Thermogemmatispora onikobensis: one gene and its partner. Each later gene encodes a partner of the first gene's protein in a complex. Links are inferred from orthologs where the notes say so. Each region holds a gene or a part of one and is shown in the gene's direction. Other genes may lie near its edges. The genes, in order: BGC09_RS09940 and nuoH.

The links.
Region 2: the proteins of BGC09_RS09940 (region 1) and nuoH are in contact, whole or in part, in a cryo-EM structure (PDB 6KHJ), measured with the Thermosynechococcus vestitus proteins. The link is inferred for Thermogemmatispora onikobensis from one-to-one orthologs. Residues at the interface, in WP_126986108.1 of Thermosynechococcus vestitus: Gly6, Tyr7, Glu8, Tyr9, Phe10, Gly12, Phe13, Leu14, Ile16, Cys17, Ser18, Pro21, Ala24, Leu25, Ala27, Ser28, Leu31, Arg32, Pro33, Ser35, Arg40, Leu41, Thr42, Thr43, Tyr44, Glu45, Ile51, Gly53, Ala54, Trp55; in WP_126985484.1 of Thermosynechococcus vestitus: Gln8, Lys26, Trp29, Leu30, Pro33, Met34, Met37, Leu38, Leu83, Ile84, Phe85, Lys86, Glu87, Asp88, Val89, Leu90, Pro91, Ala92, Thr100, Ala104, Val107, Ile108, Phe111, Leu112, Tyr114, Ile115, Ile125, Ser126, Leu128, Phe133.

Annotation. Positions count from the first base shown.
Region 1 is NZ_BDGT01000018.1:35,431-46,830, forward strand. Bases 3,885-6,697 are described here. They hold BGC09_RS09940 (NADH-quinone oxidoreductase subunit A), read left to right. Parts: upstream 3,885-5,013; coding sequence 5,014-5,382; downstream 5,383-6,697. Other genes in these bases: BGC09_RS09935 (protein phosphatase 2C domain-containing protein), read left to right, coding at 3,885-4,766; BGC09_RS09945 (NADH-quinone oxidoreductase subunit C), read left to right, coding at 5,373-6,098. Also shown: BGC09_RS09930 (serine/threonine-protein kinase), read left to right, coding at 202-2,001; more of BGC09_RS09935, read left to right, coding at 2,061-3,884; BGC09_RS09955 (NADH-quinone oxidoreductase subunit D), read left to right, coding at 6,710-7,861; BGC09_RS09960 (complex I subunit 1/NuoH family protein), read left to right, coding at 8,062-9,456; BGC09_RS09965 (phosphatase PAP2 family protein), read right to left, coding at 9,816-10,493; murI (glutamate racemase), read right to left, coding at 10,490-11,400. UniProt on the Escherichia coli protein: NDH-1 shuttles electrons from NADH, via FMN and iron-sulfur (Fe-S) centers, to quinones in the respiratory chain. The immediate electron acceptor for the enzyme in this species is believed to be ubiquinone.
Region 2 is NZ_BDGT01000012.1:49,656-61,242, forward strand. What follows is about bases 8,495-11,494. They hold nuoH (NADH-quinone oxidoreductase subunit NuoH), read left to right. Parts: upstream 8,495-9,361; coding sequence 9,362-10,627; downstream 10,628-11,494. Other genes in these bases: nuoG (NADH-quinone oxidoreductase subunit NuoG), read left to right, coding at 8,495-9,369. Also shown: BGC09_RS07505 (Gmad2 immunoglobulin-like domain-containing protein), read left to right, coding at 1-340; BGC09_RS07510 (sulfurtransferase), read left to right, coding at 654-1,505; BGC09_RS07515 (NADH-quinone oxidoreductase subunit A), read left to right, coding at 1,885-2,241; BGC09_RS07525 (NADH-quinone oxidoreductase subunit C), read left to right, coding at 3,030-3,647; nuoD (NADH dehydrogenase (quinone) subunit D), read left to right, coding at 4,113-5,273; NADH-quinone oxidoreductase subunit NuoE, read left to right, coding at 5,270-5,794; NADH-quinone oxidoreductase subunit NuoF, read left to right, coding at 5,843-7,141; more of nuoG, read left to right, coding at 7,201-8,494; BGC09_RS07560 (NADH-quinone oxidoreductase subunit J family protein), read left to right, coding at 11,500-11,587. UniProt on the Escherichia coli protein: NDH-1 shuttles electrons from NADH, via FMN and iron-sulfur (Fe-S) centers, to quinones in the respiratory chain. The immediate electron acceptor for the enzyme in this species is believed to be ubiquinone.

The DNA of each region.
Region 1 (11,400 bases):
GTAGGCTGGGGGCGAGAGAAGGGTCGAGAGGGGAGCAGGGGCGAACCTGATAAAGAGGATAGCCAGTGGCAGGGGCTTGGAGACAACGGAGTGGTGGACAGGCCAGCAGAGCAGGGTCGATACGCCTTGCGTGAATGCAAGGGCAAGGGGCGACCCTTTCAAGAGAATTCTGGGCTGCATTAAGAAGCGGTGTAAGGAAAGATGGCTAGCAATCACTCTGATCCCAGAGAAGTCGTGTCTGCCGGGAATGCAGCAACACCTTCAAGCGGGCAAGGCGAGAGCGGACCTCGGTTGCCCCCGCCGCCGGGAGCTCCGGCGGCGGTTGGGGCTGGTAGTGTGATGCCGGCGAGTGCCGGGTCAGCAGCATCGGGGGCTGGGGTGATGCGCCTCAGCCCTGGGGTCTTGCTGTCGAATGGGCGCTATAGAATTGAGCATCTGGTGGCGGCGGGCGGTATGGGAGCTGTGTATCGCGCGATCGATCTGCGCTTTGAGCGTCCCTGTGCGGTCAAAGAAATGCTGGACGATTTTCAGAGCGAGGTGGAGAGGAACCAGGCAGTCGAGTGGTTCAAACGAGAAGCAACCCTGTTGCTTGATTTGAATCATCCCTGTATCCCGCGCGTACGCGACTTCTTTGTGGAAGAGGGGCGCCATTATCTGGTGATGGACTTCATTGAAGGGCGCACGCTGGCCAAAGTGCTGGAGGAGGAAGGGAATGTTGTGGGGCTTAACGGTGCGCGGGGTGTCCCCGAGGCGCGCGCCAGGAGCTGGGCGCAGCAGATCTGCAACGTTCTGAGCTACCTGCATCGCCAGAATCCGCCGATTATCTTCCGTGATCTGAAGCCGTCGAACATCATGGTCACGGATCGTGATGAGATCAAGCTCATAGACTTTGGGATTGCGCGTACCTTCCAGTCGCAGCGCCAGGCCACCATCATCATGACCATTGGCTATGCGCCTCCGGAGCAGCTGCATGGGATGCCGGAACCGCGCAGCGACATCTATGCCCTGGGGGCGACTTTGCATCGCCTCCTGACGCATCACGATGCGGCCAACAATAGGCCGACGATCTTCTCGTTCCCTCCAGTGAGGAGCTTGCGCCCCGATGTCTCACCCGAGTTTGAGCAAGTCATCATGAAGGCGCTGGCGCCCAGCGTAGAGCAGCGCTGGTCGAACGCGGCGGAGATGGAGCGGGCGATTCTGAGTCTGCCGCCGATCAAAGTGACGCCGCCGTTGGCGAGCAGCGTGCCGCCAACAATAGCAGCTGTGCCGGCGACGCCGGGGCAGGTGGCGCTGCCAGTCGGTGGTACCACCGGCCCAGCCGGGCAATTCATTCTCACAGCGCAGGCTCAGCTGCAGGCTGGGCGAATCGAAGCTGCCTATGCTGCTGTCCAGCAGGCTTATGCCCTGGAGCCAAACAATGCCCTGGTCCATAAGATCTTTGGGCAGGTTTTTGCGCGCCGTCAGCCGCCTGATCCTCAGCGGGCGATTCAAGCGTACAACCGCTCAGTTCAGCTCAATCCCAATGATGCTGAGACGCATAAGCTGGTTGGGGATGTCTATCATTTCATCCTCATGCGCCCAGGTGATGCCAGCACAGCCTATACGCAGTCTCTGCGCCTGAATCCCAATGATTTCGAAGCCCACCAACGCCTGGCGCAGTGCTACGAGCGGCTGAATCAGTTTGAGCCTGCCTTACGGGAGTTTCAAGAAGCCCTGCGGCTCGCTCCCAAGGTTCCGAATCTGCTCGTCGCTTTGCACTATGAGATCGGCCAGCTGGCCTGGCGACTCAATCAGCTACCACTGGCTGAGCGGAGCTTTGTGCAGGTCCTGATTATCAATCCCGCGGATCATCAGACGCGCTTCCTCTTGAGCCAGGTCTATGAGCGGGAGAACAAGCTCGGCGATGCACTGCGCGAGTGCCGCTATGTCGTTGGGGCCATGCCCACCAATCAGGCGGCTCAGGCCATGTTACAGCGCCTGCAAGCCAGGTTAGGACGATGAGAGACTATTTGCTCCTTCGGCGCATTTCGTCAGCTTTGGATGTAAGGGAGAAAGTGCCGATGAGTACGTATCACCTGTGTTCCGCGGAAAGGAAAAACATCGGCCTGCTGTCAACCAGAATTGGCCTCTTGCTTGGCGCGCTTCTCATCGCCTTACAGCTCCTGTGGCCTGTTGCTGCAGTCGCTGCTCCTGGAGGTGGGAGCGTCGACGTCGGGAAAAGTCAGGTGCTTGACCTGGTGGGGGCTGCAGTCGTTCGTTTGCTGGTGACCTATACTTCTGATCATGCGAGTGGTGGTCAGCTACCTCTCACACGGACCTCAGTGGGAAGCGAGCTGTCCGATGAGCCGGCCCCGCTGAGTCCGCCTGATGTTCAGTGCACAGGCTTGGGGGTGCTTGTCAGAAGCTGGCAGCCGCGGGGAGCAAATGACCTCAACGCCTGGGTCTTAACCGACGGAGACCTGGTGAGCAGGTTGCGCCTCTGTGGAAACAGTGGCAGCCTCCCGGGCCAATTAACCTCGATTGATATTTATAGCAGCTCAACCGGGCTGGGAACCCTGTTGACTCGCATTGCTTGTGCTGGCTTACCGCTGAGCTGCTCGAATCGTGGCCCGTTGTTCCCAGAGGGTGGCAGTAGTTGCCCGATAGCACTCGATAATTGTGCTCATACTCTCGTGCTTGTTCCTTTCCATAGCGCCTATGCTCTCCCTTCTGCCGACCTGGCATCGCTCTCCTCGGGGGAGCAGACAACGACCTTTGGACTGGAGCTTACTGACGCCAGCGGCGCCCTGCCTGCTCAGGCCAGCCAGGCGCCAAACTTTCTCACTCCCGAGCTGATTGGGGGCCAGGAGCGACCTGTAAACACCGCCACCTCGACACCTGGTGAGCCGCAGGAGGGGGGGACGCCAATCGTTAATCAGGCTGGGCAGGTCGTTGGCTTGCAGCTTCTCAGCGGCGAGGCCAGCGACGCCAGTCAAGTGCGTGCTCTCCTCAACAGCTTCAACCTGCTAGAGGCGCCCGCTAATCCGCTCCTTGCTCACTGGCGAGCTGGCATCCAGGACTATTATCGTGGCCAGTATCAGCAGGCCAAAGGGGAGTTTCAGCAAACCCTCACGCTCAGCCAAAACCAGCTGCGAGGGGCCCAGCAATTCCTCCAGCTCATCAACCAGCGTCTGCAGACTCCAACAAGTAGTCAGGCCCAGCCGCAGGGGGCAGGCAGCGAGGTCGGTTTCGCGGGGCTCCCGCTGCTTGTCTGGGGAGGCATCGTCGGCTTGCTCCTCCTGGTAGTCATTCTGCTGTTGATCACTCTCACGGTGGGGCGCGTCAAGAGGCGCAAGGAGCTGGAGCGCTTCCGCAAAGAAGAGGAAGAAGCCAAGCGCCAGGCAGATCTGGAAGCGGAGCGTCAACGGCAGCGGGTCAGAACTCTCCAGGCGCAGCCGCAGCCGCAAGCCGCAGTTCCTGCAGCGAGACCCCAACAGAGCCAGCTGGAGAGGGAAGAAAGAGCGGTGGCCTCGGCGTCGACAGCTGGAGCCGCGGCCCTGCTGCAATGTCCGCGCTGTAAGCAGCAGGTCAGTCGTGGTGTCGAATATTGCCCCTCATGTGGTGTGTTGCTCTCACCATCGACCTCGGGCCTGCGCCTCCGTGCGCTCGTGCCGCCCGAGGCTGCGGCTCCTCAGCCAGCAGCACCCATGCCGGGGACAGAGGCGCCGACCGAGAACGAGATGCCGGCGGCGGCTTTCTCGACGTCCCCTTCCCCTGCTCAATCCGCCTCGGTGACCCCGCTCAGCGATCAACCCACCTTTGTCTTGCCCCCACTCAGCGATCAACCAACGCAAGCGATCGCTGCCCCTGCCGCTTCGAGGTCAGAGGGCAAAACTCAGGTCATAAGAGGAAGACAGCGGATGAAGAGCCTTCAGCTGGTGGTTGGTCATCGCACTGATCCAGGCATTAAACGGCGCCATAAGCCGAATGAGGACAGTCTGCTGGCCATTCTTGGGGGGCGGCAACTCGGCGGTGGGCAGGTGCAGCCCTGGGGCCTCTTCGTTGTGGCTGACGGCATGGGGGGCCATGCCAATGGACAGGATGCCAGCCGCCTGGCCATTCAAACGATTGTCGACTACGTACTCCCTTCGCTCCTACGCGGGCACGAGCTGAGTAGCAATGACTACCAGCGCCTCCTGGTAGAGGGAGTGCAGTCGGCCAATCAGGCTGTTCACGAGCAGAACCAGCGCGAGCATGCCGACATGGGAACCACCATGACCACAGCTTTGATTGTCGGCTCCGTGGCCTATGTTGCCAATGTAGGTGATAGCCGCACCTATCTCTATCGAGAGGGTGGAGGCCTCAAGAAGGTCACACAAGATCATTCGGTAGTTGCCAGCCTGGTAGAAGCAGGCATTATCAAACCAGAGGATATCTACACCCATCCGAAGCGCAATCAGATCTATCGGAGCTTAGGCGAAAAGCCAATCGTCGAGGTCGATCCTTTCCGCGAGGAGCTGCTGCCTGGCGATAAACTCTTGCTCTGCTCCGATGGTCTCTGGGATATGACTCGTGATCCCTACATTGAGTCTGTGCTGCGCAAGTCCGCTGATCCTCAACAGCTCGTTAACGATCTGGTGCAGCTCGCGCTCGATGGTGGCGGAGAGGATAACATTTCCGTCATTGTCGTCCAGCTCGTCGAAAGTACACGCGCGAAAGGCTCGACAGTCCTGCAAGTCCTTGCTCAGCCGGATCAGTTTGCTCTACCTACCTTGCCACAGAGCTGACACCGCAGCAGCACGGCGGCGATCGAAAGCAGCAGAGGCGAGCAGAGGCGAGCAGAGGCGCGCCAGGAGAAGCATCCTCCTGGCGCTTGCTTTTTGGGTCGGGGAGTGGTCCGGTTCTGCCAGGCCAGAGAGGGGTAGAGTCAGCCGGTCAGTTTGTCGCCTGTTCAACCCTGTGCTATAATCTTTGCAGCATCTTCTGACCCTCTTTTCCTTTGTAAACAAGGGTCCGACAGCTGGAGGAAGGCGTGTGTCACTAACTACCAGTACTGGTTATCTTTATGCCGCGATTCTGCTGGCCGCTGGCTTCACCTTTGTCTTGATCACAATGACGGTCGCGAATCTGCTGGCTCCCAGACGTAGGACAGCAGAAAAGCTGCAGACCTATGAGTCGGGCGAGGTGCCGATCGGTTCGGCCTGGGTCCAGTATCCGCTGGGATTCTACATCTTTGCCTTGCTCTTCGTTGCCTTCGATGTCGATATTGTCTTTATTGTCACCTGGGCTGTCCTTTTCAAAAGCCTGAGTATCTTTGGCTTTTTTGAGATACTCTTCTTTATTATTGTACTTGCGCTCGGTCTGGTCTATGCCTGGCGCAAGGGAGTGATCCGATGGATATAGTACCGCGTGTTTCGCAGATTCCGAGCGCCTCCGACTATAGTGACGAGCTAAACGAGCTTGCGCGCGACCTGGCGCCGCTAGCGCAGATCACCGGTCAGCCGGTGGTGTCGCGGGTGATGAAAGGCAATTATCTGGGCATCGAGGTTGATCGCGCCCATCTGGTGGCTGTCTGTCGCTTTCTCCGCGATCAGCTTGGCTTTGACCTGCTCAGCTGCGTTTCCGGGGTTGACATGCTTGACCATCTGGAAACGGTCTATCATTTGCGTTCGACCACGCGCGGCTCGCTCTTGCAGATCAAAGTGCGCCTGGAGGCCGAGAACCCGGAGGTGGATAGCGTAGTTTCGGTCTGGCCGACGGCGAACTGGCTGGAGCGGGAGACCTACGATCTGTTCGGCATCCGTTTTACGGGGCATCCCGATCTGCGGCGCATGTTGCTAGATGACGATTTTGAGGGGTACCCCCTGCTGAAGAGCTTCCATCAGGTGCCTCTGACGGTCAAACCGCCAGCCACGACCCAGGTTGATCCCAATATGGCGGTTGCTGGCCAGTATCAACAGCGTGGGGTCGAGCATGTGGTGCAGAAGAAGTTTGGCCAGGGCAAACTAGAGCGACTGCATCCAGGAACGCCAACCTTTGGCCATGCCTCCCATGCTCACGAGCACGAAGAGGAAGAAGGAGAGGCGCGTTCGAGTTCGACGGAGGGCCAGGCTCGCTAATGGCCAGCAGCAGGGGGAGCAGCAAAGGAACCAAAGCCAGAGCCTCAGCGAAGGCCGCCCGGCGCGCTGAGGAGGAGCAGCCTTCACAAGGGCCAAGCTCGGGGCGAGGGTTATCAGCGCAGCGGGAGCGACCGCTGCCTGCCCGCTCGCCGTCCGAGCTACGGAGCTTGCTCTGGTCTCTCTTTCTGGCGCTGGCCTTCTGGTGCCTGGCGATCATCTTTTATGTGAGCCTGGAGCGAGATCCGAACCGCGTTCTCTACGCTGCAATGGCGGCGCTCCTGGGACTGCTTTGGACTGTCAACTTCTGTCTCCGCCTCTCCCGAAGGCGAGGGCGCTGAGGCGCTCGCCCGGTAGCTATCTAAAGCAAGGTTTGCCTCGCCCATCATCTGGGCCTGGTTGCTGCCCTGCCTGTCAAGCGGTCGGCCAGCCAGCTAGCAGCGAAAAACCAAGAGGGAAGAGTCATCCTGCTCTGAGTGGCTGGAGAGCTGCATCGAGGTTCAGGTACAGTGCAGTTAGTGGAGCGATACGTTGGCCAGGCTTGCTCACTGCGGACACTGAACACTGACTACCTCTACTACCTGCTGAGTGAGACAAAGAGCTGCGAGGAAGCTATGGCGACCAATCAAGGTGTGAATAGACCTCCTCTCGAAGGGGTTGCGCCCGGTGAGCTGCGCTCCGAGGAAATGATCCTGAACATGGGGCCGCAGCACCCGAGCACTCACGGCGTGCTCCGTCTTGTCCTCACCCTCGAAGGTGAGACGGTGGTGGATTGTACGCCGGTTATTGGCTACCTCCATCGGGGCATTGAGAAGATTCTGGAGAATCGCACGGTGATGGCCGGCATTCGCTATATGGACAATGCCGACTATCTCTCACCGATGCTCAACGAGACCGCCTATGTAGGGGCGGTCGAGCAGTTAATGGGTATTGAGCCGCCGCGCCGCGCCCAATACATTCGCCTGATCACCAATGAGCTGCAGCGCATCGCCAGCCATCTGGTGGCCATTGGCACCTATCTGCTCGACCTGGGTGCTTTTACGCCGATTCTATGGACCTTTCGCGATCGTGAAGGGATTCTCTCGCTCTTCGAGGCCCTGGGAGGAAGCCGCTTTAATGTCAACTACATGCGCGTGGGCGGCGTCCTCCATGATTTTCCCAAGGGCTGGCTTCAGCAGTGTGAAGCCTGGTGCAATCAGTTCGAAAAGAACCTGCAAGAGCTAGAGACCCTGATCACGGGAAACGAGATTTTCGAGGCGCGTACCCAGGGCGTTGGCTATGTTGATCCTCAGCAGGCCATTGCCTATGGACTGACTGGTCCCATGCTGCGCGCCAGTGGCGTGAATTGGGACCTGCGGGTCAATCGCCCCTATATGGCCTATCGGGAAGTCAAGGTCAATCCCCAGGTGCGGCAGGAAGGTGACTGCTATGCGCGCTATCGGGTGCGTATGCAGGAGATGGCGGAGAGCCTGCGCCTGGTACGGGTGGCAATGGATCAGCTGCCGGGTGGCCCAATCTCGACGCGGACACCAATTGCGCTCCGTCCACCACGCGGCGAAACCTACTTTGCCATTGAGAGCAGCAAGGGCGAGCTGGGGATCTACTTTATCAGCAATGGCAGTGAGTACCCGTGGCGGGCCAAGATTCGTGGGCCTTCCTTTGTCAATCTTCAGATTCTGCCCGAATTGCTGCGCGGCCACAAGATGAGCGATGTCGTGGCCATTCTGGGAAGCCTGGATATTGTGCTGGGAGAGGTCGATCGTTAACGCGCGCGGGCAAGGCCATAAGCCGCTCTTCTCGCGAGGCAAGAGCTGCCAGCTGTTCAAACGCTTGCTGGCTCCAGGCTGGGCAATCGCTCCTGCCTGGCAGCGGTGACCACGGCTGGTAGCCTGCTCTGAAGAAAGAAGGGTGCGCGTGTCTTGCTTGTAAGCCCGCTGATGCAAGGTAAGAGAGTGGAGTGTATCCTATGTCCGGTGGAGTTGTATTAGCCGAAGTCTGGTGGGAGCAGCTCCTCCACGGCATCCTTTCTTGGGAGTTTCTCCAGTTCGTGGTGGCGTTTGTTTCCATCTTTGGCTTCGTGTTGACAAGTGCAGTGATTCTGATCCTGGCCGAGCGCAAGGTCATGGCCTGGATGCAGGATCGCTATGGCCCATTGCACACGGGACCCTGGGGCTTGTTGCAGACAGTGGCCGATGTGGGCAAATTGCTGCTTAAGGAAGATATTCATGCTGGCAAAATCGATAAGGCTGTTTTTATCCTGGCCCCTTCGGTCTTTCTCGCCCCGGTGATTGCCTCGTTTGCCGTGCTGCCCTTCTCGCCCTATATTAGCCTGCCAGGGGGGCCGTTGGCGACGGGCATTGTCTACTTGATCGCTATGAGCTCGCTCGATGTGGTGGGCGTGGTCATGGCAGGCTGGGGTTCGAACAACAAGTATGCCCTCATTGGGGGCCTGCGCTCTGCGGCCCAGATGATCTCTTACGAGCTACCGCTCGTTCTCTCTCTGGTCAGCATTGTGATGCTGACGAGCATCCTGCTTGACAACGGCCTCGGCACCATCGCTATCAAGGACATTATGAATCTCCAGATGGCGCAGAGTTGGCCGGGCAAGGGCAACCCAGTCTGGGACTTCATCTTCGAGGGCTTCACCCCCTGGGCCTGGTTTATTCTGGTGCAGCCGTTGCTCCTTTTGATCTACTATACCTGTGGATTGGCCGAGACGAACCGCTCGCCTTTTGATCTGCCCGAGGCCGAATCGGAGCTGGTGGCCGGCTACCTCACTGAGTATAGCGGCATGCGCTGGGCGCTCTTCTACCTCGGCGAGTATGGCAACATGACCATTGTCTCAGCGATCACGGCCATGCTCTTCCTTGGTGGCTGGTCGGGTCCGGGCGTGGCCTTCCTGACGGCTCCCGGTATGGCCATTGGCTGGCAAGTCCTGGGCAATCTGCTGGCGCTCTTCTACTTTATCCTCAAGATCTACCTGCTCTGTGGCGTCTTCATCTGGGTGCGGACGACTCTGCCGCGCCTGCGCGCCGATCAGCTGATGCAGTTTGCCTGGCTGATTCTGATCCCCACGACCCTGGTCAACATTGTCCTGACTGGGGCGCTCTATCTGGTTCTGAACGCTCTGGGGGCCTCGAACCTGGTCTTCCTGATCGTCCTGGGGGTCGTCAACTGGCTGATGCTCTTTGGCTTCTTCTGGGTGGTCAGCCGGGCGACGACAGCCTCGACGCGACGTGCGGTGGCGCCAGCCATTCGCGCTCGCCAGCGCCTGGCGGCCCTTACGACGACTCCCGTCGCACCCCAGCTCCCTGAGCCAGAGCGAGCCGGCGTGACCGGCGCCGCCGGCGGCGGCAGGTAAAGTTCGCTCAGCAGTAGTCAGTGAGATACCATCGGGCGCTGGAAGAGGCTTCAGTCAAGAGGGTTGCGACTGGCGGATGATTGCTACTGGTTCGGCCTGCTGCTACTGCTGCTGCTGCTGCTGCTGCGCCAGGCCGGTATCTCTCCAAGAGAGCGGCATGATCAAGAAAGGGCAGGAGCCTGTCAGAGCCGACGCGGCTAGACAGGCATCCTGCCCTGCTCATCAGGGCCCGTGTTCTTGCTTGCCTCTCCCGCCGGGATGCCCTTAACCTATCCTGGTGTCCTGCTTTTCTCCCTCCCCCATTCTCCCCTGAAAAGAGGCCGCTCAGGCGAGCCGAAGGGCAGGCAAGTGGCTCCTTCCTAGAAACCCCGCAGCTTAAGAATGACAGTGGTGAGCAGGATGTTCAGGAGAGCGCCGAGGGTCACCTGGGCCACCGTATGCCGGCGTAAGACCACCCGTGACCAGCTTACCAGAATGAGCAGCAGGAAAAGCGGCAGCATCACTGAGCCGTACATGGCGGTCAGCAGGGTTGCAGCACTGGCCATTGAGGAGGCATGAACGCTGATTTTCCACCAGAGTGTAATGAAGAGCATCACGATGCTGCTTGCGATGGTAATGATCAGCAGCGTCATCAAGTTATAGGGGCCGTGGAGAGTTTGCAAGACAAAGAGGCCAACGGTGGCGGAAGAGATAGAGAAGACATAAGGGCCCATGCGCTCGGAACGGCGTGTGATCTCCAGATCGGAGAGCCGACCAGTGTGAACGCCGATGGCGATATAGAGCAGGGGACCCAGGCTTAGGAAAAAAAGAGCGATAAAGGCGCAAGCCAGTGCATGGCGCGGGTCGGCGCTATGGTAAAGTGCTACTAGTGTTACCAGTGGCAAAGAGATAGAAAAAGGCGCAAGGATATTGGAAACATGACGCGCAATCCGTAGACGCAAAGACTCGCTATCAATCATACCAAATTCACCAGGTTGAGGGCCGGCGGCGTCTTCTTTGAGTACCTGAGTCAGACGGCGGCTATTCATCACGATCACTCTTTCCCTTCCTCGTGAGCGGCGGCAGTTGTGATCTGAGCGAGCTGGCTGGCCTGGTGCACCACGACAGGATAGCCCAGAATGCTAGAGGCGACCTGGCGGAAGGAGGTCGGGTCACCGCTGCACCACACTTCCAGTCTGCCGCTGGGGTGCTGGCCCTGTGACTTCGTCGAGGGCTTGAGGAGCGCGGTGGCTTCCAACACCGAGCGTGTCCGGCGAGCAATCGCCGCTCCGCTATCGATAACCTGGACGCCGCTGCCAGCCACGCGCTCGATCAGCGGGCGCAAAGCCGGAAAATGGGTGCATCCCAGGACCAGCACATCGATATCTTTGCTGAGCACGGGCCTCAGAGCCTGGCGCACGACCTCCTCCGCCGTTGGCGTATCCAACTCGCCGCGTTCGACGAGAGTCACCAGCTCAGAGCAGCCGTGGCTATAGGTCTCAGTATCGCGAGCAAAGTCGGCAATGAGCTGCTGCAAATAGGGCGAGCGTGCCGCTTGATTCGTAGCAATGATACCAATGCGTCCCTTGCGTGTCAGGCGTGCTGCGGGCTTCACGGCGGGCACTACCCCGACGAAAGGCACAGGGAACGTGGCGCGCAGAGTGGCAAGGGCCGCTTGTGAGGCGGCATTGCAGGCAACAACGATCAGTTTCACGCCGCGCTCTACCAGGAAGCGACTGATCTCCAGCCCCAGCTGGGTGATCTCAGCCTCGCTGCGCAGGCCGTAGGGGCAGTGAGCCGTATCGCCGACGTAGAGGTAGTCCTCGCCGGGTAGCTCTTGCCGCAGGACGCTGAGAATAGTCAAGCCGCCGGCTCCCGAATCAAAAACCCCGATGGGAGCGCTGGCCTGACCGGCTCCCGGGGCTTGCAGGGTCGGCTGCTTTGATGGCTGGGATTCTATCCCCT
Region 2 (11,587 bases), on another replicon or contig:
GGGCATCTGGGAAGTGACCGAAGTCAGCAGCCCCACGCTCACTATCAGCGCTCCTGCCGCCCTGGCCCGGCTGCACAGTCCCACGACCGTCACGGGGAGGGGCAACGCCTTTGAGGGCGTCATCGGCAGCCTGCGCCTGCTAGACCATCTCTACAACCAGGTTGGCCAGGCCCAGGTGCGCGGTGCCAGCGGCAACGGCTCCACGACCTTCTCGACCAGCCTCACCTACACGACCGATTTCAGCGCCGGAGCCCAGGAGGGCCTGCTGATGCTCTTCACACCGAGCCAGGCCGACGGCTCGATTGCCACCGGTACTTTGCTCAAAGTGCTGCTCACCTGAAGAAAGGACGCTCATCACTGGCCAGGAGAGAGGAGCCAGGACGCCTGGAGTCTGCTGCCAGCGCCTCCGGAGCCCCGCTCCTCTCCTGCCTGGTTTGGCCCCGCTCTGGTCCCTGAGTGCCTTCTGCTGCTTCCTTCCCACTTTCTGAGAGCCTCCCCCCTCTCGCCAGCTCTTTCTCCCCGGTGCAACAGATTCTGCTCTTAGGTGGAATAAAACTGGTCACCTTGACCGTTACTAATAAGAGAAGAGACTTTGTTGAGTATGTCGCTCAACAAAATCAAAAATATTTCAGGCAGCAACACGGAGGAGATTGATGGCAGAAAACAAAGGCTATGCCCATCCTGAAGTCCTGGTAGATGCTGACTGGGTTGAGGCGCATCTCAACGATCCCAAAGTGCGTCTCATTGAAGTGGATGTTGACACCAGCGCTTATGAGCAGGGTCATATTCCTGGGGCCATTGGCTTCAACTGGCAGAAGGAGCTACAGGACCAGGTTGTTCGTGCTCCTATCAGCAAGGAGCAGCTAGAGGAGTTGCTCAGCCGGTCGGGGGTCAGCAATGACACCACCGTTGTTCTTTACGGAGACAACAACAACTGGTTTGCCGCCTGGGCTTTCTGGCTGCTCAAATACTACGGCCATCAAGATGTGCGTCTGCTTGATGGAGGGCGAGCCAAGTGGGTAGCTGACAAGCGGCCCCTGACCACCGAGGTGCCAAGCTACCCGCGTACTGAGTATCGTGCTGAGGAGCCGCACCGCGAAGTTCGAGCGTTCCGCGACGAAGTCCTGAGCAAGCTGGGGAACAGCCAGGTGGCCCTGGTTGACGTGCGTTCGCCGGGTGAATACAAAGGTGAGCTGCTGGCGCCCCCCAACCTGCCGCAAGAAGGGGCCCAGCGAGGTGGCCACATTCCTGGCGCCAAGAACGTCCCCTGGGCCAGTGCCGTGCGCGAGGACGGAACCTTCAAGTCTGCGGATGAACTGCGTGCCATCTACGAGGGTCAAGGGATCACCGGCGACAAAGAAGTGATTGCCTACTGCCGCATTGGCGAGCGTAGCAGTCACACCTGGTTTGCCCTGCGCTATCTGCTGGGCTATCCCAACGTGCGCAACTACGATGGCTCCTGGACCGAGTGGGGGAGCCTGATCGGCGTGCCCATCGAAAAATAAAGCCAGACAAACTGCTAACACACGTCCCTCCTGTATCCAGAGCTGGGACCGCGGGGGCCGTCGCAGCGAGGCGGCGGCCAGGCCACGGTCCCACCTTTTTCTCCTTTTCCTCGCCTCTCGTCGCTTCCCTCTTTCCCTGATCAAGAGAAAAAAGTCTTTCCATTCGCTTATTGTTGCTTCTGTCATCATAGCAATGGAGGGGAAGGGCGGTGGAGACAGGCCCAGCGTAGCCGGTCGGTGAGGACTGGTGCAAGTGTTTGACAGCCTGGACATGCTGTGCTACCATACAAACTGAAGTAGTGTATAAATGACACCAGGTACCAGCGCCGGTACCCGTATCAACGCGCAGAGTATTTACCGAAAATAAAGGATATCCACGATGAGCGGTCCTCTCCCCATTTTTCTCATGGTGGCGCTGGCGCTCCTCTTTGGCCTGCTGGTCATGGCGGTGACAGCGATTCTGGGGCCGAAGAAGCCGACACCGGAGAAGCTGGCGCCCTATGAATGTGGCATCCAGGAGATTCAGGCGCCGAAGCGGCGCTTTCCTGTCAAATATCTCCTGACAGGGATGCTTTTTATTGCCTTTGATATTGAAATTGTCTCATTGTATCCCCTGGCCGTTCTCCTGAAGGATCAGCTGAAGACCCTGGGGCTGATCGAGCTGCTCATCTTCTTCGTGATCCTGATGATCGGCTACGTTTACGTCTGGCGAAAAGGGGCATTCACATGGGAGTAACCAATCCCTGGGAACCGGTACAGACCTTTTCCAACACGCAGACGCCGCGTCGTCCGCGCCAGTTGCCGATGCGCACTGGCGAATTTGGCATCTTGACGACGCAGGTCAGCAAGCTTATCGAGTGGGGGCGAAGCTCATCGCTCTGGCCGGCGCTCTTTGGTCTGGCCTGTTGTGCTATTGAGATGATGGCCACCAGTGCCGACCGTTTTGACATCGCGCGTTTCGGGGCTGAGGTCTATCGGGCCTCGCCGCGCCAGGCCGACCTGATGATTGTAGCGGGCCGCTGCTCGATCAAGATGGCCCCTGTGCTGCGCCAGATCTATGATCAGATGCCCGAGCCGAAGTGGGTTATTGCAATGGGGGCCTGTGCTTCCTGTGGCGGCGTCTTCAACAACTATGCGATCGTCCAGGGTGTGGATAAGATCGTCCCGGTCGATGTCTACATCCCGGGCTGTCCGCCCACACCCGATATGCTCCTCTATGGTTTTAACGAGCTGCAGCGTAAGATTCGCGAAGGCATCCCGAATCCGCCCGACCCGCTCAAGGAGAGCGGCCTGAAACTGCCTGGCCCCAGCGAGGAGCGGCCAGGCTGAGAGCGAGCAGACCCCTCCTTCCTGGCTCGTTCTTCACTTGCTGCTCGCCCGTCGGGCTGGGGTTAGGTTGGGGTGGGTTGGGTGGCCACCGCGACGGAGGGCGGGCGAGAAGAGGGAGAGAGCAAGGCGTGCAGAGCGGGGGGACTGGGAGCATGGGAGCAGCGCGGGGAAAGCGAGGCGAAAGAAAGAACAATCATGGATACATTTGCCGAGGCTGCCGTAGCAGCCCTACGCGAGCGTTTCCCCCAGGCGGTGGTGGAAACCGTCGAGCACCGTGGTGAGCTGACGGTTGTCCTGACCACCGAGCACCTGGTCGCTGTTTGTGACTATCTTAAGCGGCACCATCACTATACCTTTCTCTCAACGATCACCGCTGTCGACTGGCTGGAGCGCGTGCCCCGCTACGATGTGGTGTATCAGTTGCTCTCGCTGCCGCGGCGCAGCACGCTCGCGCTCAAGGTGCGCGTGGGTGGCAAGCGCGAGGAGCACCCGCAGGTGCCATCGGTGACCGGCGTCTGGCCGGCGGCTAACTGGTATGAGCGCGAGGTCTATGATCTGTTTGGCATCATTTTTACTCATCATCCCGACCTGCGCCGCATTCTGATGCCGAGCAACTGGACCACTCACCCGTTGCGCAAGGATTATCCGCTGACCGGCTTCGATCTGCCTGAGCCACACTGGGGCGGTCAGGTTCCCTATGACGTGGACCCCGGCGTTGGCCGCCAGACCCTCCGTACCCCCCAGGGCCGCGAGCTGAACGAGAGTCGCAGCGCCTTTACTACCAACCCAGAGCCGGGTACCCCGCGAGCGTGAGCTGAGCACTTGACCAGCTGCCTTTGCCTGACCTGCTCAGACTCGCGCTCCCTCTGTCGGTCTGGTCTGTACACGCTGCTTACTCCTACTGGAGCACAGACAAGATCAAGGCGCGAGTCTCTGCGCAGCGCCAGACCTACCACCTGAACGGACGCGGAGGCAACAGGTGCAGGAGGGAGGGAAGGAGGCAGCAGCCCTGGCCGACCAGGGCCGTAGAAGCGCCAGGAGCGGAGCAGCGGGGAGCAGCAGACCATACTCTGCCGCGTCTCTCTCGGAGAGGCTGAGCTGGCAGGCGCAAGGCGACCAGAGCAGGGCTGGGACCTGCTGGGGCTGGTTGATCCGCTCGCTTTGGAAGTGCAACGGCTGACATGCAGCGATGAGGGCTTGCTTATGCAACAGGAGCTAGAAACGCGCTATACCATCGAAGAAGGCCAGGTAACCGAGAGCGGTCAGCGCCAGGATACCATGACCATCAATATGGGGCCGCAGCACCCGAGTACCCACGGGGTGCTCCGCCTGCTGCTGACCATCGAGGGCGAGACCGTGGTCAAGGCCGAGCCGGACATCGGCTATCTGCATACCGGCATCGAGAAGACCGCTGAGTCGAAGTCCTATCATCAGGCGCTGGTGCTGACGGACCGCATGGACTATCTGGCCCCGCTGTGCAATAACCTGGGCTATGCGCTGGCGGTGGAGAAGTTGCTGGGGATCGAAGACGAGATCACCGATAAAATTAAATATGCGCGAATACTGCTGGCCGAGCTGCAGCGCATCGCCAGCCACCTGGTCTGGCTGGGCACGAGCGCGCTCGACCTGGGAGCGATGAGCGTCTTCCTCTACTGCTTCCGCGAGCGCGAGATGATCCTGGATGTCTTCGAGTACGTCTCAGGCGTGCGCATGATGACCAGCTATATCTGTCCCGGTGGCCTGCAGGCTGACCTGCCCCGTGGCTTCGACGAGAAGGTGCGTGCCTTCACGCGCGTCTTCCCCGATCGCCTGGCCGAGTACCACGACCTGTTGACCAACAACCCGCTCTGGCTGGAGCGCACCAGGGGGGTGGCGATACTCAGCAAGGAGGATGCCATTGCCTATGCTACCAGTGGTCCGACCCTGCGCGGCAGCGGCATCGCCTGGGACATTCGCAAAGCCTTCCCCTACAGTGGCTACGAGCAGTTCGACTTTGAGATCCCGGTCGGCAGCAACGGCGACGTTTACGACCGCTACATGGTGCGCATGCTGGAGATGGAGCAGAGCCTGCGCATCGTCAATCAGGCGCTCGATGGCATGCCGCCCGGTCGCTATCGTGTGGCCAATCCCAAGGTAGCGCCGCCGCCCAAGTGGCAGATCACTGGCAGCATGGAGGCCTTGATCCACCACTTCAAGCTCTACACCGAGGGCTATCGTCCGCCCGCCGGCGAGGTCTATGTGCGCACGGAGTCGCCCAAGGGCGAGCTGGGCTTCTTTATCGTCAGCGACGGCTCCGCCCGACCCTACCGCATGCACGTGCGCGCGCCGTCCTTTGCGAATCTGCAGGCGCTGCCGAAGATGATCCAGGGAAACCTGCTCTCGGACGTAGTGGCCGCTATCGGGAGCATCGATATTGTGCTCGGTGAGGTTGATCGATGATTTCAGAACAGGCGAAGCAGCGCATGCGCGAGCTGGCAGCTCGCTATCCGGTGGCCCGCTCCGCCGTGATGCCGGCCCTCTACATTGCGCAGGCGGAGGAAGGCTACGTCTCCCGCGCGGCGCTGGAGGCGGTGGCGGAGGTCTTGAATATGACGGTCGACGATGTCGAGAGCGTCGCCACCTTTTATACGATGTACTATCAGCGCCCGCCCGGCAAGAAGGTGATCAAAGTCTGCAATAGCATTTCATGCTACCTGCGCGGCTGCGACGCGCTGGTCGAGCAGCTCGAGCGCCGTCTGGGTATCAAGCGGGGCGAGACCAGTCCCGATGGCCGCTATACCCTGTTGACGGTGGAGTGCCTGGCCTCCTGTGGCACGGCCCCGGTGCTCCAGGTCAACGATGCATTCGTCGAGAATCTGACGCCTGAGCTGGTCGATCGCCTGGTGGATCAGTGGGAAGCTGAGTTTCAGGCTGAGGGCCAGAGCCAGGGCCGGAGCCCGGCAGGCGCCGGAGGCTGCTGACTGACCTGCCTGCTGGCCTATGTTGTGCTGGAGTGAAGGAAGCGTGTTATGCCAGAGCTGATTATCACGAAAAATATCGATGTGCCTGGAATCGATCGCCTGGATGTCTACCGCCAGCATGGCGGCTATGAAGCCCTGGAGAAGGCGCTGCGCGAGTACCAGCCGGAGGAGATCGTCGAGCTGGTCAAGAAGTCTGGCCTGCGCGGACGCGGCGGGGCTGGTTTCCCAACCGGCATGAAGTGGGGCTTTCTGGCCAAGAACGAGCCGCGCTATTTGTGCTGCAACTGCGATGAAAGCGAGCCGGGCACCTTCAAGGATCGCATGCTGATGGAGAAGAATCCTCATCAGCTGGTCGAGGGGGTGATCATTACCAGCTACGCCTGCCGCGTCTCGACGGCCTTTATCTATGTGCGCGGCGAGCTGGCCTACGCCGCCCGCCAGGTGCAGCGGGCGGTCGATGAAGCCTATGCCGCTGGCTACATCGGCAAGAATATTCTGGGCAGCGGCTATAGCCTGGACGTGATCGTCCACCGCGGAGCTGGAGCCTATATCTGTGGCGAGGAGAGCGCCCTGATGGAGTCGCTGGAAGGGCGCCGTGGCTACCCACGCCTCAAGCCGCCCTTCCCGGCAGCGGTCGGCCTCTACGGCGGGCCGACGGTCATCAATAACTGTGAGACGCTCTCGACAGTGCCCGCCATTGTGCGCAACGGGGCCGACTGGTACGCCTCCTTCGGCACGGAGAAGAGCAAGGGGACGCGCATCTTCTGCTTGAGCGGCCATGTCAAGAAGCCGGGCAACTATGAGCTGCCCCTGGGGACGCCCCTGCGCACCCTGATCTACGACGAGCAGTACGGCGGTGGTATCCTCGGCGACAAGCAGCTCAAGGCAGTGATCCCCGGCGGCTCCTCGACCTTCATCCTGGGGGCGGATAAGATCGATACTCCTCTGGACTTCGAGTCGGTGGCGGCGGCTGGCTCAATGCTCGGCTCCGGCGGCGTCATCGTGATGCATGAGGATACCTGCATCGTCGATGCCGTTCTGCGGATGACCGAGTTCTATCGCGATGAGTCCTGTGGAAAGTGCACGCCCTGCCGTGAGGGCACCTATTGGCTGGTGCAGCTGTTGGAGCGTATCGAGCACGGCCACGGTAAAATGAGTGATATCAATCTCTTGCTGGATATTTGCGATAATATCAGCGGCAAGTCGTTCTGCCCGCTGGGCGATGCAGCGACCTCTTCGATCACGAGCAGTATCAAGCTGTTCCGCGAGGAGTACGAATATCACGTGCGCGAGGGATGCTGCATGGTGGGACCAAAGGCGCGCAAGCCGGTTGCCGCCGCGCTCTAGCCTGGTGTGGCTGGCGATGGCTGATTGGCGGCGTTCCCGCGTGAAGGATAGAAGAAGCTATGGCTGAAGAGGCAAAAAACGACGGACTTGTCCATCTGACCATCGATGGCATCCCGGTGGCCGTACCCCCCGGGACGCTGGTCTGGGCGGCGGCGAAGCAGGCGGGCATCGAGATCCCTATCTATTGTTATCATCCCAAGATGCCCCCCCTTGGCGCCTGCCGCATGTGCTTTGTCGAGATCGAGAAGATGCCCAAGCCCCCGCAGACGGCCTGCACGACGCCGGTCAGCGAGGGCATGGTCGTCCATACGAAGACCGAGAAGGTGCTCAAGGCGCGTCGTGGTACACTGGAGTTCCTGCTGATTAACCACCCGCTGGACTGTCCGATCTGTGATAAGGGCGGCGAGTGCGATCTGCAGGATTTCACCCTGCGCCACGGTCCGGGGGCGACGCGCTTCGATCTGCGCAAGCGTCATTATCCGAAGCCGATTCCGGTCAGCGACCGGGTGCTGCTCGATCGCGAGCGTTGCATTCTCTGCCAGCGCTGCACGCGCTTCTGCTCCGAGGTCTCGATGGATAACGGGCTGGTCATGATCAACCGCGGCTATCGCATGGAGGTTGGTACAGCCCCGGGCGAGGCCTTCGATTCGATCTTCTCAGGCAATACTGTGGAGATCTGCCCGGTCGGCGCCCTGACCTCGGCGAAATATCGCTTTAAGGGGCGCCCCTGGGAGTTGAAGCGCATCCCGAGTGTCTGCAATAATTGCAGTGTAGGCTGCAACGTGCGCATCGATGTGCGCGTTGACAAGATCATGCGCCAGATGTCGCGCTGCAACGATGATATTGACGATGGCTGGCTGTGCGACCGCGGGCGCTGGGACTTCGATTATGTCAACGATGCGCAGCGTCTGCGCACGCCGCTGGTGCGTCGGCAGCCGGGCGGAGTCCTTGAGCCGGCGGGCTGGGGTGAGGCTCTGGGAATGATCGCCGAGCGCCTGCGCACTATCAAGGAGCGTTATAGCGCCAGCGCCATCGGCGGGATCGGTTCGACGCGCACCACCAATGAGGAGGCCTATCTCTTCCAGAAGCTGCTGCGCGAGGCTCTGGGCACGCCCAACGTCGATCACCATCATGGCTTCTTCCCGGGCCTGCGCGATCCGCTCACCGGGCGTCCCTGGATGCTGACGACGGCCATCGCCGACTTTGAACGAGCCTCGCATATTGTCCTGGTGGCCTCCGATCCTTACGAGCGCCAGCCCATTCTGAACCTGCGTATCAAGAAAGCGCTCAAGGCCGGAGCCAGGATTTACGTTGTCAACGAAAGCCCGACCGAGCTGGATCGCCTGGCGACGCGAGTCATTCGTCTGCCGCAGCACGGAGCGGGAGCGGCGGCGCGCCTGTTGTTGGAGGCCGCTCTGCGCCAGGAGGAGCTGCGGAACCCGCGCGAGGAGGTGCGGGCCCGCGTTCTGGGAACGCCCCAGGAGACGCGACAGGCCGAGGCGCTTTGTGGCGTAGAGGTGGCGGAGGCCCTGCGCGAGCTGGCGCGCGAGATCGCAGCGGCGCCCGCGGCTCTCATTCTCTACGATGAAATGGCGACTCTGGCCCCCGGCTGTGCCAATCTGGCCCCCGACCTGCAAGCGCTGGCAGTGGTGACTGGCAACATCGACCGCCCTGGCGCCGGGGTGGGACCGCTCTTCGAAGATGCCAATTCGCTGGGGGCGCGCGACATGGGCCTGCTGCCCGATAGTCTGCCTGGCTATCGTCCGACCTCGCCGGAGGGCCTGAGTTATCAGGAGATGCTCAGCAGCGATGCGGTCAAGGCCCTCTACATCATGGGAGCCAATCCGGCCCGCCATCTGACCGATGGCAATCTGCGCCGGGGCAAAGAATTCATCGTCGTCCAGGAGATCCTGCTGACCGAGACGGCTCAGCAGGCCGATGTGGTCCTGCCGGCCCTGACCTATGCCGAGAAGGACGGCAGCATGACCAATGTCGACCACCATGTGCAGGCTATTCGCCGGGCTTTGCGTCCTCTGCCGGGAGCGCGGGCTGACTGGGAGATCCTGATGGACCTGGCGGCCCTGTTGGGCCATCCCTGGCCCTATGAGGGACCGGAGGATGTGCTCCTGGAGATTGCCGCTCAGCATCCGCTCTATCGGGGACTGACCTGGGACGGTCTGGGCCTGCAGGGGGTACGCACGGGCGAAGTGGAGGTGGCCCATGCTTAATGATACCTGGCTGCTGGTGATCGCCTCGCTTGTCAAGAGTGCCATTCTAATCGTCATCCTGTTGACGATCTTTGCCTACATGACCTGGATCGAGCGGCGCGTGGTGGCGCGCATTCAGGGCCGCCTGGGGCCGAATCGCGCCGGCCCTTTTGGGGCCTTGCAGCCGCTGGCTGACGCCATCAAGATGGCCTTCAAAGAGCAGATTATCCCGGCCCAGGCGTACAAAGTCATCTATCTGATCGCGCCGGTGATCTCGGTCGTGGTGGCCCTCAGCGCTTTCGCCGTGGTGCCGATCGGCAATAGCTGGACGCCAGGCCACCCAAGCGTCTGGGACCCGTGGGTTGGCGATATCAACGTTGGCCTGCTCTGGATTCTCTCGATCTCGTCGCTGGCCGTTTATGGCATCGTGCTCGGCGGCTGGTCCTCGGGCAACCGCTATTCGCTGCTCGGCTCGCTGCGCAGCGCGGCTCAGATGATTTCCTATGAGACCAGCCTGGGGCTTGCCCTCAGTGGTACACTGATGTGGGCCGGCACCCTGAGCATGGTCAGCATCGTCCACCAGCAGACGCTGCAGGGTCAGGGAATCTGGTTTATTGTGGCTCAGCCCCTCGGCTTCCTGATCTACATCATTGCCGCCGTGGCTGAGGTCAACCGCGCCCCGTTCGATCTGCCGGAGGCCGAGCAGGAGCTGACCGCCGGCTACCTGACGGAGTACAGCGGTCTGCGCTGGAGCCTCTATCAGATGGCCGAGTACATCAATATGGTCACGGTCAGCTCGGTGGCGACGACCCTCTTCTTTGGGGGCTGGAGCTTCTTCGGGCTGGAACGCATCCCAGTGCTGTCGATCGTGATCTTCGCGGTCAAAGTGGCCTTTTTCCTCTTCCTCTTTATCTGGTTGCGTGCCACGCTGCCGCGCATCCGCTACGACCGTTTGATGCGCCTGGGCTGGCAATTCCTGCTGCCGCTGGCGGTCCTGAACGCGGTAGTGACTGCGACCTGCGTGGCCCTGGGTCTGCCGTGGTGGGTCAACGGCCTGATCGGGCTGGTGATCATTGGGGCGGTCCTGGCTATTACCTGGCTGCGCAGTCGCCAGACGCGCTTTGCTGTCAGCAAAGCTGGCGCCGAGCTTTTGCCGCCCTCGGTGCGCCTGGTGAAGACGATCGAGCCAGAGCTGGGGCTGGTCAACGGCGGTGAGGCTGCCGTGGCGGGCATTGAGAGACAGCAGGCCCTCTTGCAGGATGGCCGCGTCCAGGTCTGAGGCGAGGCGGTGAGCAGTCGGCCAAGGCTGCTGAAAGCACAGGAAAAGAGGACGAACGCCGGAGTTCAAGAGCTGCCAGACCTGAAGGAAGAGAGTGGGCGTGTGAAGAAGTGAAAAGGAGGCGGAAGAGGAGAGGAGTCTGGCAGCTCCTTCGAAGCCTGCGAGCGAGAGTGAGAGAGTGAAGAGACGAGGCAAACACGTCTCACGGAGGCAGCGAGAGAAATCATGTCTCTAGATATTCTCAAAGGGTTAGCCACTACCCTCAAAAATATGGGGCGTAAGCCGACCACAGTCTCCTTCCCGGAGCAGGAGCGCGAGCTGCCGCCGCGCTTTCGCGGGCGCCACGTCTTGCACCGCTATCCCAACGGGCTGGAGCGCTGTGTCGGGTGCTTCCTCTGTGCGGGCGCCTGTCCCGCTGATGCCATCTATATCGAGGCGGAAGAGAACACCGAAGAGCATCGCGTCTCGCCGGGCGAGCGCTATGCAAAAGTGTTTGACGTCAACCTGCTGCGCTGCATCTTCTGTGGCTATTGCGAAGCCGCCTGTCCGACCGGGGCTATCACTTTGGAGCGGGAATACAAGCTGGCGGCCTACTATCCCGAGGATATGGTGTACCACAAGGAGCAGCTGCTGGAGCCACCTGGGCAAGCGACAGTGGGTTCAGCGGCCTATTGGTTTGATCCGCCGCCGCTTGCAGAAGAGGCCCCGCAGCCGGTACCGCAGGAGGCCCGTGTCTTTGACGGCCTGGAGGCCAGCGCGGCAGCGGTGGGCCTGGGCGATGCCCAAAAGCAACCGGAGGTTCTGCTACGCAACGAGGAGCAGGACGAGGATCGGCGCAAGTTTTTGCAGGCCGACGAGGAGGGCAGACAAGCATGAGCGGGGTAGCGCTGATCATCTCCTTTTTTGTGCTGGCCGTGGCGAGCGTGGCCTCGGCCCTGGGTGTGATTCTCTTTCGCAACG